4 regions of the Paenibacillus sp. ALJ109b genome follow, and region 1 is predicted to be linked to each of the others. Evidence: predicted binding sites of a transcription regulator. Region 1 holds the regulator's gene; each other region holds the start of a gene.
The links. Region 1 encodes Rex, which represses fermentation and respiration genes when NADH is low (regulators of the CRP and FNR family bind a similar motif). Its sites were predicted from a motif close to TTGTGAAATATTTCACAA; they were not measured.
Positions count from the first base shown of each region.

Region 2: nirB (nitrite reductase large subunit NirB) is a predicted target of Rex. The motif match lies at 1,758-1,775, and genes of this name have one in related genera.
Region 3: nadA (quinolinate synthase NadA) is a predicted target of Rex. The motif match lies at 1,835-1,852, and genes of this name have one in related genera.
Region 4: G3352_RS16815 (formate/nitrite transporter family protein) is a predicted target of Rex. The motif match lies at 2,092-2,109, and genes of this name have one in related genera.

Region 1 is NZ_JAAIFP010000012.1:68,726-72,547, reverse strand. Features, by position in the region: gene G3352_RS14155 (cell wall elongation regulator TseB-like domain-containing protein) at 1-262, opposite strand, end outside; gene G3352_RS14150 (amidohydrolase) at 304-1,608, opposite strand; gene G3352_RS14145 (redox-sensing transcriptional repressor Rex) at 1,595-2,248, opposite strand; gene dinG (ATP-dependent DNA helicase DinG) at 2,483-3,822, opposite strand, start outside.
Region 2 is NZ_JAAIFP010000033.1:75,694-79,515, forward strand. Features, by position in the region: gene nirB (nitrite reductase large subunit NirB) at 1-1,669, opposite strand, end outside; gene G3352_RS27335 (metal-dependent hydrolase) at 1,957-2,664, shown strand; gene G3352_RS31520 (hypothetical protein) at 2,743-2,865, opposite strand; gene G3352_RS27340 (hypothetical protein) at 2,882-3,199, opposite strand; gene G3352_RS27345 (M42 family metallopeptidase) at 3,402-3,822, opposite strand, start outside.
Region 3 is NZ_JAAIFP010000037.1:47,330-51,151, reverse strand. Features, by position in the region: gene nadB (L-aspartate oxidase) at 1-788, opposite strand, end outside; gene nadA (quinolinate synthase NadA) at 825-1,763, opposite strand; gene ftsH (ATP-dependent zinc metalloprotease FtsH) at 2,059-3,822, opposite strand, start outside.
Region 4 is NZ_JAAIFP010000015.1:177,803-181,624, reverse strand. Features, by position in the region: gene G3352_RS16825 (glutathione peroxidase) at 1-255, shown strand, start outside; gene G3352_RS16820 (FAD-dependent oxidoreductase) at 623-1,984, shown strand; gene G3352_RS16815 (formate/nitrite transporter family protein) at 2,197-3,051, shown strand; gene G3352_RS16810 (molybdopterin-containing oxidoreductase family protein) at 3,504-3,822, shown strand, end outside.

The DNA of each region.
Region 1 (3,822 bases):
TCCACACCATGACATCCTGATTATCCTTATTTTTGCCGATCAGGGTCCAGTATATGTTGTCTCCGCCGTCTTTCTGCCCCCAGACATACTTACGCAGCTCTTCGTGGGACGTAATCCCCAGCTGTTCCTGGGCCGCCTGTATGGCCAACGCCTCTTCCTTGCGCTGATCCTGGGTAACATAGACATAATAACGCTGAAGTCCAAACAGAATCAGAACCAGGAGCAGCAGCGAAATCCATATCCACTTCTTTTTTTTCTTCAAAAGCCGAACTTCCTTTCCCTATGACGATGCGGTCCTTGTAATTATCGGGCAAGCAAACTGTCAAATGCCAGCTGAGACTCACGCAGAATGCGCTCTTCATCCATTGTAAGACATTCGCCATGTTTAACCACTTGTTTACCATCCACCCACACATGCTCCACATCTTTGGCAGATGCCGAGTAGACCGTATGGGAAATCAGATCCGTATGCGGATAGAAATGGGCTTGTTCGATGTTCAACGCGATGAAGTCAGCCTTCATGCCAACTTGCAGAGCGCCTGTGTTGTTCAGGAATATGGATTTGGCACCATATGAAGTTCCAAGCAGAAGTGCTTCCCCCGCCGGCACTGCAGTAGGGTCACCAGACACACCTTTATGAATCAACGCAGCCAATCTCATCTCTTCAAACATATCCAGGTTATTGTTACTTGCTGGTCCGTCTGTTCCCAAGGATACGGTCACACCTGCTTTCAACAGATCAGGTACTCGTGCAACACCCGAAGCCAATTTCAGGTTACTGCCTGGATTGTGGGAAACTGCTACATCATGCTTTGCGAGAATCTCGATCTCTTCATCATTCAGATGTACCGCATGTGCAACCAAAGATGGACGGGAGAAAAATCCTAGTTTCTCCAGATGTGCAACCGGACGCAGTCCGTAATCAGCCACGTTCTGTTCCACTTCGCGAAGCGTTTCAGACATATGCGTATGCAAAGGCAGATTCAGGTCATGAGCAACCTGTACCAGCTTCTCTATGTAATCCGGAGGGCAAGTGTAAGGGGCGTGTGGAGAGATTACGGTTGTAATTCTTCCGTCTGCCTGTCCATTCCATTGACGAGCAAATGCTGCGGACTCTTCCAGCTTACGCAGTTGTTCTTCTTCTGAGCAAAGTCCGATTACCCCACGTGCCAGAGCAGCCCGAACGCCGGATTGTTCCACCACTTTCGCGACCTGATCCATATGATCATACATATCCAGGAAAGATGTTGTTCCGCCTTTCAACATTTCAAGAACGGATAGTGATGTGCCCCAATATACGTCTTCAGACGTCATTTTGGCTTCCATTGGCCACATTTTCTCCTGCAACCATACTTGTAACGCCAGATCGTCTCCATGGCCTCTCAAAAGCGACATGGCCGCGTGACCATGCGTATTGATCAGACCCGGCAAGAAGAACAGTCCTTTTCCGTCCACCTTTGTCAGACTTTCGTCTCCTTCCGGCAATGTCTCACCAATATGCACAATCTTGTCATTCTCAACAACCATAAAACCTTGAACCACTTTCCAATTCGTACCCTCACTCACGGCAAATTTGCCGTTGTGAATTACCCATCTATTTGTCGTCATCTTCCTCGTCGTCCTTTCCATTCTCCAAGTAATAAGCCAGGCTAAGTAGATCCGTCGTAAAATCGGCATGATGAATACGAATATGCGGCGGGGTCTTCAGGATCGTTGGTGCAAAGTTCAGAATCGCTTCAATTCCTGACTCAATCAGCTGATCTGCAACATTTTGGGCTTCCGTATCCGGAACCGTGATAATACCTATACGAATGTTATCTTTTTTGACCGAATCCGTTAATTCATTCATCGGTTGTACCGTCAAACTGTTGATTTGGCTCCCAATCTTCGGACCGTAGGCATCAAATACAGCGACAATCTTCATGTTGTCTTTGAGATAGGCATTGTAATTGGACAAGGCATGTCCCAAATTACCTGCTCCGACAAGAGCTACATTGATCTGCTGGTCTATTTTTAAAATATGGCGGATTTTCTCAATGAGATATGATACGTCATACCCGATCCCTTTACGACCAAAGTCACCGAAGTAAGCCAGGTCTTTACGAATCTGGGCAGGATTCAAATCCAGCCTCAATCCAAGTTCTTGTGAAGAGACCGTATTGACTTCACGCTGATGCAGTTCATTCAAATAACGCAAGTAAACAGGTAATCTACGCACCACGGCTTCCGAAATTTTATCTGATTTCATTCATTGCTCCCCCTTACAAAGGCCACGATAGATAGATGAAAAAGATGAGCACCCTGTCTAAAACGAGCAAAAAGATTACTGAGTTAAACAGGATGCTCATTGTTATATAATGGATAATTGCTTTAATTCCTTTAATTGCTTTACTCGCATATCCATGAAACGAATAAATCATATTACTTAATTTTACCGCCAACCACTGGCGTCTTGCAATAATGGAAGCTACAGAGCGATCTGTTATTGTTGCTCTTCGGTCGGTCTCTCGAGCCATTCCGAAATGCGTGGAACCATCTGTTCTGTGAGCATGTGCTCCATTTTGGGACCAGGTAATGAATATAAAAAGTACTTGCCATAATATGCTTCAATAACGCGTGTATCGTATACAATCACAATGCCTCTGTCTTTGCCTGTACGAACCAGTCTGCCAAATCCCTGTTTGAAACGGATGACGGCTTGTGGCACGGACAGCTTCATAAACGGGTTTTTCTTCTGCTGCTGCAAAAGCTCGCTCTTCGCTTCGACTAATGGATGATTCGGTGGCTGGAACGGCAGTCTGACAATCGCGAGACAAGTCAGAGCCTCTCCTGGAATGTCCACCCCTTCCCAGAAGCTGCTTGTGCCAAGAAGCACCGTTGCTTTCGCATCTTGGAAGCGGCGTGTAAGCTTGGAACGGCTGCCACTGTCCACCCCTTGCCCAAGCAAAGAGATATCATTGCCTGACAAGGCCTCCTTAAGTGGGTCATAGACCTGGCGCAGCATGCGATAGGAGGTGAACAACACCATCATACGTCCACGAGTGGCAATAGCCGTTTCCGCGAGGGAGTGCACGAGCATATCCACAAAGTGGGCATCGCCTACACTGCCCTTCACGCTTGGGAAATCACGCGGAATGACGAGCAGCGCCTGTTCTCGATAATTGAACGGTGACGGCAACATGGACGTTAACAAACGGTTATTCTCGGCAGCTTCCTGCAAACCCAGCTGTTCGATCATGAATTGAAATGACTTGTCAACGGAGAGCGTAGCCGATGTAAGCACAACGCTTTTCTTTTTATCAAAGAACATATCCTTCAATTGTGCACTGACATCGACAGGAACAGCATAGAGCTGAAGTGATTTACTGCGGAATTGGCCGCTGGCCTCCATCCAGTACACGGTGTTGGCATCATCCATCCGCATGAAGAAACGCAGATTATCCTTAATCGTTGCCAAGTCCTTGAGCAGACCTGAGATATCCGTAATCAGACTATCGGACTGATAATCATCCTGATCTTCTTTCACTTCAAGCAGCAGCTTGTCGCCTTTACGAATCAAATCACCTAGAGTGACATAGATTTGGTTTTCAGCATCCTGCAATTCCTGCCATTTGGCTGGTTTTTGTGAAGGCTTCAGTCTAAGAGAGAATTGTCCTGTCTCGCCTGGAGAAGCATCGCTGCGTTCAGGCAGCAGGCCAAACAATGTGTCACTTAGTCGATCCCACATCTCTTTGACTTCGACGGCAAGCGGGAACATCTGATCAATCATGGAGCCCCACTGTACCGAATTTTCGTGACCCGATAATTGAGAACGAAGCATCG
Region 2 (3,822 bases), on a different contig from region 1:
GAATATTGGCATTCATACGTTCGTTGACAAAACGGGATTCCTTTTCATCCACATGAGTATCTGGTGCAATCATACCAAGGTAATAGTTAATGGCCGGGCGGCATTTGGAACACCCTTCGGGTTGATTCCAACCCAGAACATGCATGACCTCTTTGGTCGTTTGCAATCCTTTTTGTCTAATCTCCGATACGATCTCATCCCGGCTGAGGAAGGTGCAAGCGCAGATTCCCTGTTTGGCACCCGCTGTAAAGTTGTCTCCAAGCACATATTGCAAAATCTGTTCAACAACCGGTTTACAGCCGCCACAAGAGCGGGTTGCACCCGTACAGGCTTTTATTTCGTCTACGCTGGTCAATCCCTCATTCGTAATGGCATCGACAATGGTTCCTTTGGTTACTCCGTTACATCCACAGACAATTTCGTCTTCAGCCATGGTTTCCACGGATGTGGCTTTTTTGTGCCCACCGCAGCCTGTACCCATCAGTGAAGCATACAGTTCATCTGTCATCTCAGCCTGTTGTTTAATCAATTTCTGTAATTCGGCAGAATCCGTAATATCACCAAAAAGTACAGCGCCAACTATGATATTATCCCGAAGCAGAATTTTTTTGTATGTGCGTTTCCAGTCGTCTTTATGTGCAATGACCGTATGTTCGGGACTGTCGATAAATTCACCGGTTGAAAAGACGTCTACGCCCGAAATTTTCAATTTAGTGGATACCACAGAACCTTCATAGGGAGCTGTATCAACACCGCATATATGTTTGGCCAGAATCATGCCCTGTTCAAATAGTGGGGCAACGAGGCCGTAGCATACACCGCGATGTTCGGTACATTCTCCGACGGAATACACGTTATTTAGTGACGTCTGCATATAGTCATCCACTACAATGCCGCGGTTAACTTCCAGGCCACTTTCCCGGGCTACACCCGTATTGGGTTTGATGCCTACGGCCATGACAACAAAATCGGTGTTCAGCACGGAATCGTCCGCAAAACGAATACCTTCTACCCGTTCGCCACCAAGAAGCTCTGCGGTTTGTGTGCCCATCTTGAACCGGATGCCCTGACGCTCAAGTTCGGCTTTTAACATCGCGGACGCCTGAGGGTCAAGCTGGCGTTCCATCAAATCCTCCATCAGATGCACGACTGTAACTTCCATGCCGAGCTGGACCAAGCCTTTGGCAGCTTCGAGGCCGAGAAGACCTCCTCCAATGACAGCCGCTTTTTTATATTGTTTCGCTGCTTCCAGCATGACGTTACAATCCGCTATATCCCTGAAGCCAACTACTCCTTGTTTGTCATGACCCGGTACAGGAAGAATGAAAGAGCTGGAGCCGGTTGCGATGATGACTTTATCGTAAGGGAAGCGTAAGCCTTCCGCAGTTACAACTTCATGGCTCTTGGAATCAATCCGTGTTATGGTTGTACCCGTATGGAGGGTGATACCATAATCCTCATACCAATGCAGATCATTGAGCACAATATCATCAACTGTTTTGCTTCCTTCCAATACATAGGACAGCATTATCCGATTGTAATTGGGATAGGGCTCTGTGCCAAAGACGGTAATTTCAAACTTTGAACTCAATTTCAAAATTTGTTCAACTGTACTTATGCCTGCCATACCATTACCGATGATAACCAGTTTTTCTTTATTTCCGTTCATGGTTGTATGCCTCCTTTAGTGGACACTTTACGTTACCAGCATTTTTAGTGGATTATATTTAAATCATACCGTTCAATGTTGACATTATATGTGATTAATTTCACTAATAATGATAATAAAGCAGGCTTGTTCAGAATATCTATAGTAAAGGTGCGCAGGAGTATTCGATGGAGGAAGAATATAATTGAAATAAGAAATGCGAACTATTGTTCTTATATAGTTTTCGTTGTAAAATCTGGAGTGGACGGTTTATGTTCCCTATTTCTTCGAAAGGAAGTTTTTGCACCATGATGGGAAGATCCCACCTGATTATCGGGACCACTGTATCCCTCTCTGTTCTGCAATTGGCCGGTATGCCTGTGACTGCACCGGCGGTTACCGTGGCTCTGATCGGTTCGCTGCTGCCAGACATTGATGAGCCGAATTCGCTATTGGTATCCAAAGCATTGCCGAACAGCCTCATTCGGCTGTTACAGACAATCCTGCTGCCTGTCGCTGTATTTGTGTACTTCTATGTTCAGGCGAAACCATGGAATCTGCTGCTCGCCATTTTGATTGCGATGGTATCATTCCTGCCGTCGCGTTCTCTGCGCAAAGTGTTGATGTTTGCAATCGGATTGGGACTTGTATTCTATGGGCATGCCTTCGCACCATGGAATCTAATTGCTGGCAGTCTGTTAATGCTCTGTACCACGTTAACCCACAGGGGATTGACACACACATTATATGGAACCGCCGTATGGACTGGGTTGCTCTACAGTACAACTCATTTGCAGGGGCCAGAGATCTGGGTAGCCGGAGGTACAGCCTATGTCATGCATCTATTGGCAGATTCGTTGACGAATCGCGGCATTCGTCCACTGCCACCACTTAAGTGGCGTATAAGGATTAATCTCATGAGTACGGGCACGAAACATGGGGCCGTTGTGGAAAATGTGTGCATTGTGCTGGCTCTTATTGTGGCCTGGATTGCATTCTCCCCTTTATTTCTGTAATTTCAAAAAAAAACGCCAGTCCACAACTATGGGACTGGCGTTTTGTAGTTATTTCTTTAATTAATGATAGCCTATTGATTAGGACGACGATGGTGAATCGGTCAGTCCATCAATATCTGTAGAACCAAATACAAACAACACAACAAGAATGACTACAATTAGCAGTTCGGCGAAGCCCGTGCCGTCAAAATCAGACATCATTCCAACCTCATTCCATTCAGGAATTTATTCTTTTCTGAAAAGCCCGTATAACATCATCCAGAGTCACGTCGCCGATTTCGTCAAGAAATTGGACTAATTTATCTGCATTCGACGGTGTAATATTTTTAAGTGTTTTATACTGTCCAACTAGCTCAACGACAAGTGTGGCTTCTCGAAACAACGTAACGGCATCCACTCTTAATTTACCGCTTACGAGCAATGCTGCAACGATAATTTCCAGGTTTTTTCCTTTTAGGTTGCCGTTGAGAAGGGTATTTGCAGCATTTGTTTTTTTGGAACCTTTATTTGATTTTCCATTCCTTCCCACTGCCATAACAGGTCCCCCACTGCTTGGTGTTTAGTGCTTCTTCCGTTGTTGTATCTTATGTATCTTTTCTATAAATGTTCTAGCTATTAAACTAGTTGCACCAAAAAAAGAGACACCCTGATGACCAGGATATCTCTTGAACTTATTAATTTAAATGAAGTTAAGCAATGAAGCAAATGTAGCTCAAGATTCTGCTTTGAATCTAAAGTTACGCGTTTCCGATAATTGTGTTCAGTGTAGTCTGATCCAGACCCTTTACCAACTTCACGAGCAACTCTTTTGCCGCATCATAGTCATCCGTATGAATAATGGAAGAAGAAGTATGAATGTAGCGGGCGCAGATGCCAATTACCGTGGAAGGTACACCGATACCGCTCAAATGTACCGCTCCGGCATCCGTACCACCAGGGGAGATGAAATATTGCATTTTGATCTGATTGGATGATGCTGTGTCCTGAACATATTCAACAATACCGCGATGGGTGAACATACCCGGGTCGAAGATACGCAGTAAAGCGCCTTGTCCAATATGTCCGAATGACTGTTTGTCTCCTGTCATATCATTCGCAGCACTGCAGTCCAGTGCAAAGAAAATATCCGGTTCAATCAGATTGGCCGCCGTGCGTGCA
Region 3 (3,822 bases), on a different contig from region 1:
TCGCCACGTACAGCCTCGGACACCAGGAAACGTGGTGCTCCCGGATAACAAAGGGAGGTCGGGTGGAATTGGATAAACTCCATGTCCCGGACAACTGCTCCGGCACGATAGGCCATCGCCACGCCGTCTGCTGTAGCCACTTCCGGATTAGTCGTATATCGATACAACTGTCCAGCCCCGCCAGAGCATAGTACGGTTGCCTCTGCCTTCACAAATACTTGCGAACCGTCAGCCTTCTGAACCAGTGCACCTACACATTCTCCCTGCTCTGTAATTAGGTCAATGACAAAATGCTCATCCCACACTTCAATCCCCGGATGTTCATTCGCCTTTGCAGCCAATGCACGCACAATCTCATATCCCGTTGCATCCCCATTGGCATGCAAAATACGGCGGTGGCTGTGCGCACCTTCCTGCGTCAACGCCAACTCGCCGTTCTCCAGATCAAACAAAGTACCCAGTCGAATCAGTTCTTTCACGCCGTCCGGGCCCTCGTTCACCAATGCTTCGACTGCTTCGGAGCGGCATAATCCCGCTCCAGCAACAAGTGTATCCTGCAAATGATAGGCAGGTGAATCATCCTCAGCAATAACCGCAGCAATGCCCCCCTGCGCATACCGGGTGTTACTTTCCAGTAACGACTTCTTCGTGATCATCAACACACTGCGTTGTTCACTCGCCTTGATCGCAGTAAACAAACCAGCAATGCCCGAACCAATAACCAGCACATCCGTCTCCACCATCGGCAGCGCGGACAGATCAAAATCCACTAAATATTGCGGTATCATGTTATTTCACCTGTCTTGGAGCAAGAGTAGCGCATGCTACTTCACCAGTAACATGCGCTCTAGTGATTCTCTGGCTTTGTCGGCAACGGCTGGAGGCACGTAAATTTGTGGCTTCATCGTTTCCAGGCATTTAACCAGCTTTTTCAAATTATTGACTTTCATGTTCGGACATACGAGAAACTTGGTAGCAAAGTGGAATTGTTTATCCGGGCTATCGAGACGCAGTTGGTATCCTGTACCATCCTCAGTACCTACGATAAACTCTTTAGCGGACGAATTCTTACAATATTCCAGAATGGCGGTTGTGCTGCCTACGAAGTCACCCATCTCTACAACCTCAGGACGACATTCCGGGTGAACAACGAACTCGGCATTTGGATGCTTCGCTCTCATCTCAACCACGTCTTTGACCGTCAGCATATCATGGGTATTGCAGTAACCTTCCCAGATAATCATTTTCTTGTCTGTATGTTGTTGCACATAATGTCCCAGATTTTTATCCGGTACCCAGATGATTTCATCGGAATCAACAGATTGAATGACTCTGACAGCATTGGCCGATGTACAACAGATGTCGGTCTCTGCCTTGATCTCAGCTGAGGAATTGATGTACGTTACAACTTTGGCATTCGGGTGCTGTGCTTTCAATTTACGTAAGCCTTCAACGTTCACCATATCTGCCATTGGGCAGCCTGCACGCTCGTCGGGGATGATAACCGTTTTGTTAGGGGCAAGAATTTTAGCGCTTTCACCCATAAAATGAACCCCGCAGAAAACGATAACATCCGCATCGGTTTGTGCCGCCTTCTGAGCCAGCAAAAACGAATCTCCCCGGAAATCAGCGACCTCTTGTACCTCGTCACGTTGATAATAATGGGCAAGAATAATGGCATTACGTTCCTTCTTCAACTCCATCAGCCGCTCGCGCAGCTCCCGGTTCATCTCAGCCTTGCGCTCTAAAGCCAGAGCTTCCACCTGTGATCCTCTCCTTATCGGGACAGCCTTATACGCTGTTTCATATGGCAAATCCAAGTCGTTATTTTCGCTTGAGAAACGAATCACAAGCGGTTTAACACCTAATGTACACAACGTTCACGACTCTGTCAATAAATGAAAACGCCCCAGAACAAGGGCATAACCACCCATTTCCTACGTAGTTCGCCCTAAAGCTCCCGGTTATCATTATCTATACAATTTGAAGGATACATAAAAAAAGAGAGCCCGAAGGCTCTCCTTGTCATCTGCCACTACAGACAAATGGTGTTATAAATTAAGACGTTGGTTTCGTTCCACCATCATCCGGGTCATTGCTGTTTCCTTTGTCCAGATTCGGAGCTTCGTTAGGAATATCTCCGGCTGGCGGTTCAGGCGTTTCATCTTTGCCTTGGATACGGACGCGTACATCACCGATGTTGTCGATGATCGCTTCTCCGCCTTCGCTAGGCGTACCTTCTCCATCGTTGCTGTTCTCATCTTTTGGAGTCAGGGCACCTGTCTCGATCAATTGCTTGATCTGATCCATTTCCAATGTCTCCACTTCCAGCAACGTGTTCGCGATCAGATGCACTTCTTTGGAATGTTTAACGAGCAAGTCTTTACACTTCTCATAGCATTCGTTGATAAAGCGTTGCATTTCCTGATCGATCTCGTAAGCAATGGAATCTGAGTAATTCTGTTCATGACCGATATCACGACCCAGGAATACCTGTCCCTGCGAACTACCGAACTGCATAGGTCCCAGCTTCTCACTCATACCGTACTCCATAACCATGCTACGGACGATACCCGTCGCTTGTTGGAAGTCACTGTATGCACCCGTACCGATTTCACCGATAAACAGTTCTTCGGAAACACGGCCGCCAAGGAGTCCAGTAATTTTGTCCAGCAATTCTTGCTTGGTAACAAGCATACGATCTTCTTTTGGCAACATGATTACATATCCACCCGCACGTCCGCGCGGAATAATGGTAACTTTATGTACCATATCGGCATGTTCCAGGAAGTAGCCTACAATGGTATGACCTGCTTCGTGATAAGCAACAATACGTTTTTCACGGTCACTGATAACACGGCTTTTCTTCTCCGTACCAACAATGACACGGTCAATCGCTTCGTCTACCTCACGCATGGAAATATCTCTGCGATTACGACGTGCCGCAAGCAATGCCGCTTCGTTCAAGAGATTTTCCAGATCCGCACCGGAGAAGCCTGTTGTACGCTTCGCAATAATGTCCAGCTTCACATCTTTGGTGAGTGGTTTGTTGCGTGAGTGTACTTTCAGAACCGCTTCACGACCTCTCACGTCAGGGCGATCAACCGTGATTTGACGGTCAAAACGTCCTGGACGCAGCAAGGCAGGGTCCAGAATATCAGCACGGTTCGTTGCAGCAACGATGATAATACCTTCATTGGCTCCGAATCCGTCCATTTCAACGAGCAACTGGTTGAGTGTTTGTTCACGTTCGTCGTGACCACCACCAAGACCAGCACCACGCTGACGTCCTACAGCATCAATCTCATCAATAAAGATAATACATGGGGCGTTTTTCTTCGCATTTTCAAACAAGTCACGTACACGAGATGCACCGACACCGACGAACATTTCAACGAAGTCAGAACCGGAAATACTGAAGAATGGTACACCCGCTTCACCGGCAACAGCACGAGCGAGCAAGGTTTTACCTGTACCCGGAGGACCTACAAGCAATACGCCTTTAGGAATCCGTGCACCTACTGCTGCGAATTTACGAGGGTCTTTGAGGAAGTCCACGACTTCAACAAGCTCCTGTTTCTCTTCGTCAGCACCCGCAACATCTTCAAACGTAACCCGTTTCTTCTCTTCGTTATAGAGACGAGCACGGCTTTTACCAAAGTTCATTACTTTACCGCCGCCGCCTTGAGCCTGATTAAACAGGAAGAAGAACAGCAGAAACATAATGATCAAAGGAATAAAGGAAGTCAGCAACGTCAACCAGATGCTGTCACCTTTCATAGGTTCCTGATGATATTGGAATTTGTTCGTTTCGCTTGCAGT
Region 4 (3,822 bases), on a different contig from region 1:
GCGGAATCGTTCTGCCAAATCAACTACGGCGTTAATTTCCCGGTGTTTGCCAAAGTCGACGTGAATGGTGAGGATGCTCATCCTTTGTTCAAGTATTTGCGTGAGCAGCAACCTGGTGTTGGTGAAGACGACAGCATCCAATGGAATTTCACCAAGTTCCTCGTGAATCGTGAAGGTGAAGTTGTAGGGCGTGTTGAACCAAAAGAATCCCCTGAAGCCATGACTGCAGAGATCGAAAAGCTGCTTGGCGTATAAAATGAATGATAAAGCCTGTTTCCAGTATTGGAGGACAGGCTTTTTTTGATCCAATTTTCCAGCGCATTCCTCTTCGTATACGGCCTTCATCCGTAGTTACGGCGCTTATTGGGAGCATAAATCAGCCACTAGCGGGGAAAACTGAAGTTATTAAAGATGAGTCGATAACTCGCTTGCTCGTAAAGAAAACCCCTTCGACCAAAATTTATTTTGATTAACCTCTTGCAATGTGAAAAATATCACATTATAATGAGTGTATAAAGTGAAATAAATCACATAACACCATTCTCATAGTAGTGAATTTTTTCACAACTACAATGACGTTAAATTCAATATCTTATTTATATATTTCGAGGAGGAACTTTTTATGAAAATCGCAGTTATCGGATGTACACACGCAGGAACCGCAGCTATCGTTAACACCGCCAAGTTGTACCCGGATGCTACCATCACGGTGTATGAGCGCAATGACAATATCTCCTTCTTATCATGCGGCATTGCGCTATATGTGGGGGGCGTGGTTAAAGATCCTGACGGACTGTTCTACTCTTCGCCAGATCAACTGGCCGAGCTAGGCGTCGTTACCAAAATGCTGCATGAAGTAACTGCAGTGGATACGGCGGGCCATACACTTCAGGCTAAAAACCTGAAAACCGGGGAAGAATTTGAAGATACCTTTGACAAGTTGATTGTAACCACAGGTTCATGGCCTGTCGTACCGAAGCTGGAAGGCATCGAGATGGATAACATTTTACTTTGCAAAAACTACAACCATTCCAACACGATTATTGAGAAAGCTAAACATGCCAAACGTATTACCGTGGTAGGAGCAGGTTATATCGGCATTGAACTGGTGGAGGCTTTCCAAATGAACGGCAAGGAAGTTACACTGATTGATAGCGTGGATCGGATTTTGAATAAATATCTCGACCCCGAGTTCACGGATGCCATTGAAGAAACGTTAACTGGACACGGCATCAAGCTGGCACTGGGCCAAACTGTACAGAAATTTACCGGAGAGAATGGCAAAGTGAACAAGGTCATTACATCCAAAGGAGAGTTCGATACAGACCTCGTTATTCTGTGCATTGGTTTCCGTCCAAATACCGAGCTGCTCAAAGGCCAAGTGGATATGCTGCCAAACGGCGCAATCATCGTGGATAAATATATGCAAACCAGTCAAAAAGACGTCTTCGCTGCTGGAGACAGCTGTGCAATTCATTACAACCCAACCGGCAAGGCAGCGTACATTCCACTGGCAACCAATGCAGTGCGGATGGGAACACTCGTAGCACGGAACTTGGTTCGTCCTACGACACGATATATGGGTACACAAGGCACATCAGGAATTAAAATTTATGAGCAAAATATTGCAGGTACAGGTCTGACGGAAGCATCTGCTGCGGATGAGGGTCTGGTGGTTGAAGCTGTAACGCTTGAAGATGCTTACCGTCCAGAGTTCATGCCAACGGCAGAGAAGCTGCTGCTCAAAGTAATCTATGAACAGGCTACGCGCCGCATTGTTGGTGCGCAGGTCATGTCACAAGCTGATCTGACACAGTCGATTAATACGATCTCTGTCTGCATCCAGAACAACATGACGGTAGATGAGCTGGCCTTCATCGACTTCTTCTTCCAACCACACTACAACAAACCGTGGAACTTCCTGAACTCGGCTGGTCTTCAGGCGTTGCCTCCAGTAGAAGTAAAAACACCAGCGATGGTATAACCATAATATCTGAGAACTGCCGCATTCATTATGCGGCAGTTCTTTTTTTTATTTTTCTGCACATCAAGCAACATACAACGGAAATATTAAAATGTAGTTTTCAGACTTTGTGATAAAAGTAACAAACCTCTTGAAACCTTCGCGATACAATGAACATATCAACAAAACAGGTTGAATTATGATGTTCATGAACTGTGAAGGAGAGGATCGTTATGGCAGCAAAAACACCTCTTGAGGTTGCACAATATACGGCGTATACGGGGATGAAGAAAGCTCAAAATCCGGTGTCCTCCGTATTGATACTCAGTTTTCTGGCAGGTGCTTTTATTGCGCTTGGATTTCTGCTGGATATTCGGGTCATTGCTTCTGCTCCGGCCGAGTGGGGCAGCTTGGTTAATCTGATTGGTGCAGCAGTGTTCCCGGTAGGTTTAATATTGGTGCTGATTGGCGGTGGGGAACTGCTGACAGGCAATATGATGGCCGTCCCACTTGCGACGATTGCACGTAAACTGTCCACGGGCAACATGTTGAAGAATCTCACCTTAGTGACGATAGGTAATTTCCTTGGAGCGCTCTTTGTGGCCTATGCATTTGGGCATGTGCTCGGTCTGACGGCAGAAGGTGCCTATTTGACCAAAGTAGTGGATATGGCTGGACACAAGCTGGACGACAGCTTCCTTCAGGCTTTTATATCCGGGATCGGGTGTAACTGGCTGGTAGCTCTCGCAGTATGGCTGTCCTACGCATCGGATACGATGAGTGGAAAAGTACTGGGCATTTGGTTCCCAACGATGGCCTTTGTAGCTATTGGATTCCAGCACGTTGTCGCCAACATGTTCCTGATTCCTGCGGCGATCTTCGAAGGGCATTATTCGTGGGGGCAATACATCATGAATTTCATTCCGGTATGGCTTGGCAACCTGACGGGAGGGGCGCTGTTTGTGGCGGTTGCTTACTGGATGGTGTACCTGCGCAAGCATGAGCCGGAAGTGAAGCCTGAGGTGGCAATGGCGGTGGCCCAGCCTGTGGAGACAGAAGCCAGACCGATGTGGAGCAAGCAGGCGTAGCAGCATTTTTCCGAGTAATAGAGTAGCGTTGTAACCGTGGTACAAGTGCGAAAACGAGTGAAAAGACAAGTCAAAGTAAACAGGAGAGGCGATTCTGATCTCGTTCAAGTCATGGCTCTCTGCTGTGATGGGCGGAAGAGGAATCGCCTTTTTTAATGTAAAAATATGCACGCAAAATAAATTCGCCATGACAAGGTTCGGGGGAACGAAACCTGTTCATGGCGAATTTCGGGAGTGGTCCATGATATGGCATGAGGAGGAAGTGGGGAAACACTAGCCTAATGCCTTATTTTTAATTTACCCTTGAATTTCGAGAATGAATCAAAGGGGAAAAGATTTTTTTAAAAAAAATTCGGAGCGGTTGTGGCAGTAAAAAAAGACTGTTCTCTTTACGCGATTACCATGAAGAAGATATGATATGAGGATAGCTTTGAAGGGGGAGGAACTTGTATATGATCGATCAGGAGAATGGCGTATTCCCGGCAGTTTGCCCGCTCGATTGTCCGGATACTTGCGGCCTGCTGCTTCATAAGGAGAACGGTAAGATCGTGAAGGTAGCGGGCAATCCGGACCATCCGATTACAAAAGGTGCCATCTGTAACAAGGTTCGAAATATGACGGAGCGAGTGTATCACCCCGAGCGGCTGCAATATCCGATGCGACGCATCGGAGCCAAGGGCGATGGCCAGTTCGAGCGAATCAGTTGGGACGAAGCCATCGGCGAGATTACGGCGAGATTCAGTTCGCTGGCAGCTACCTACGGACCGGAGA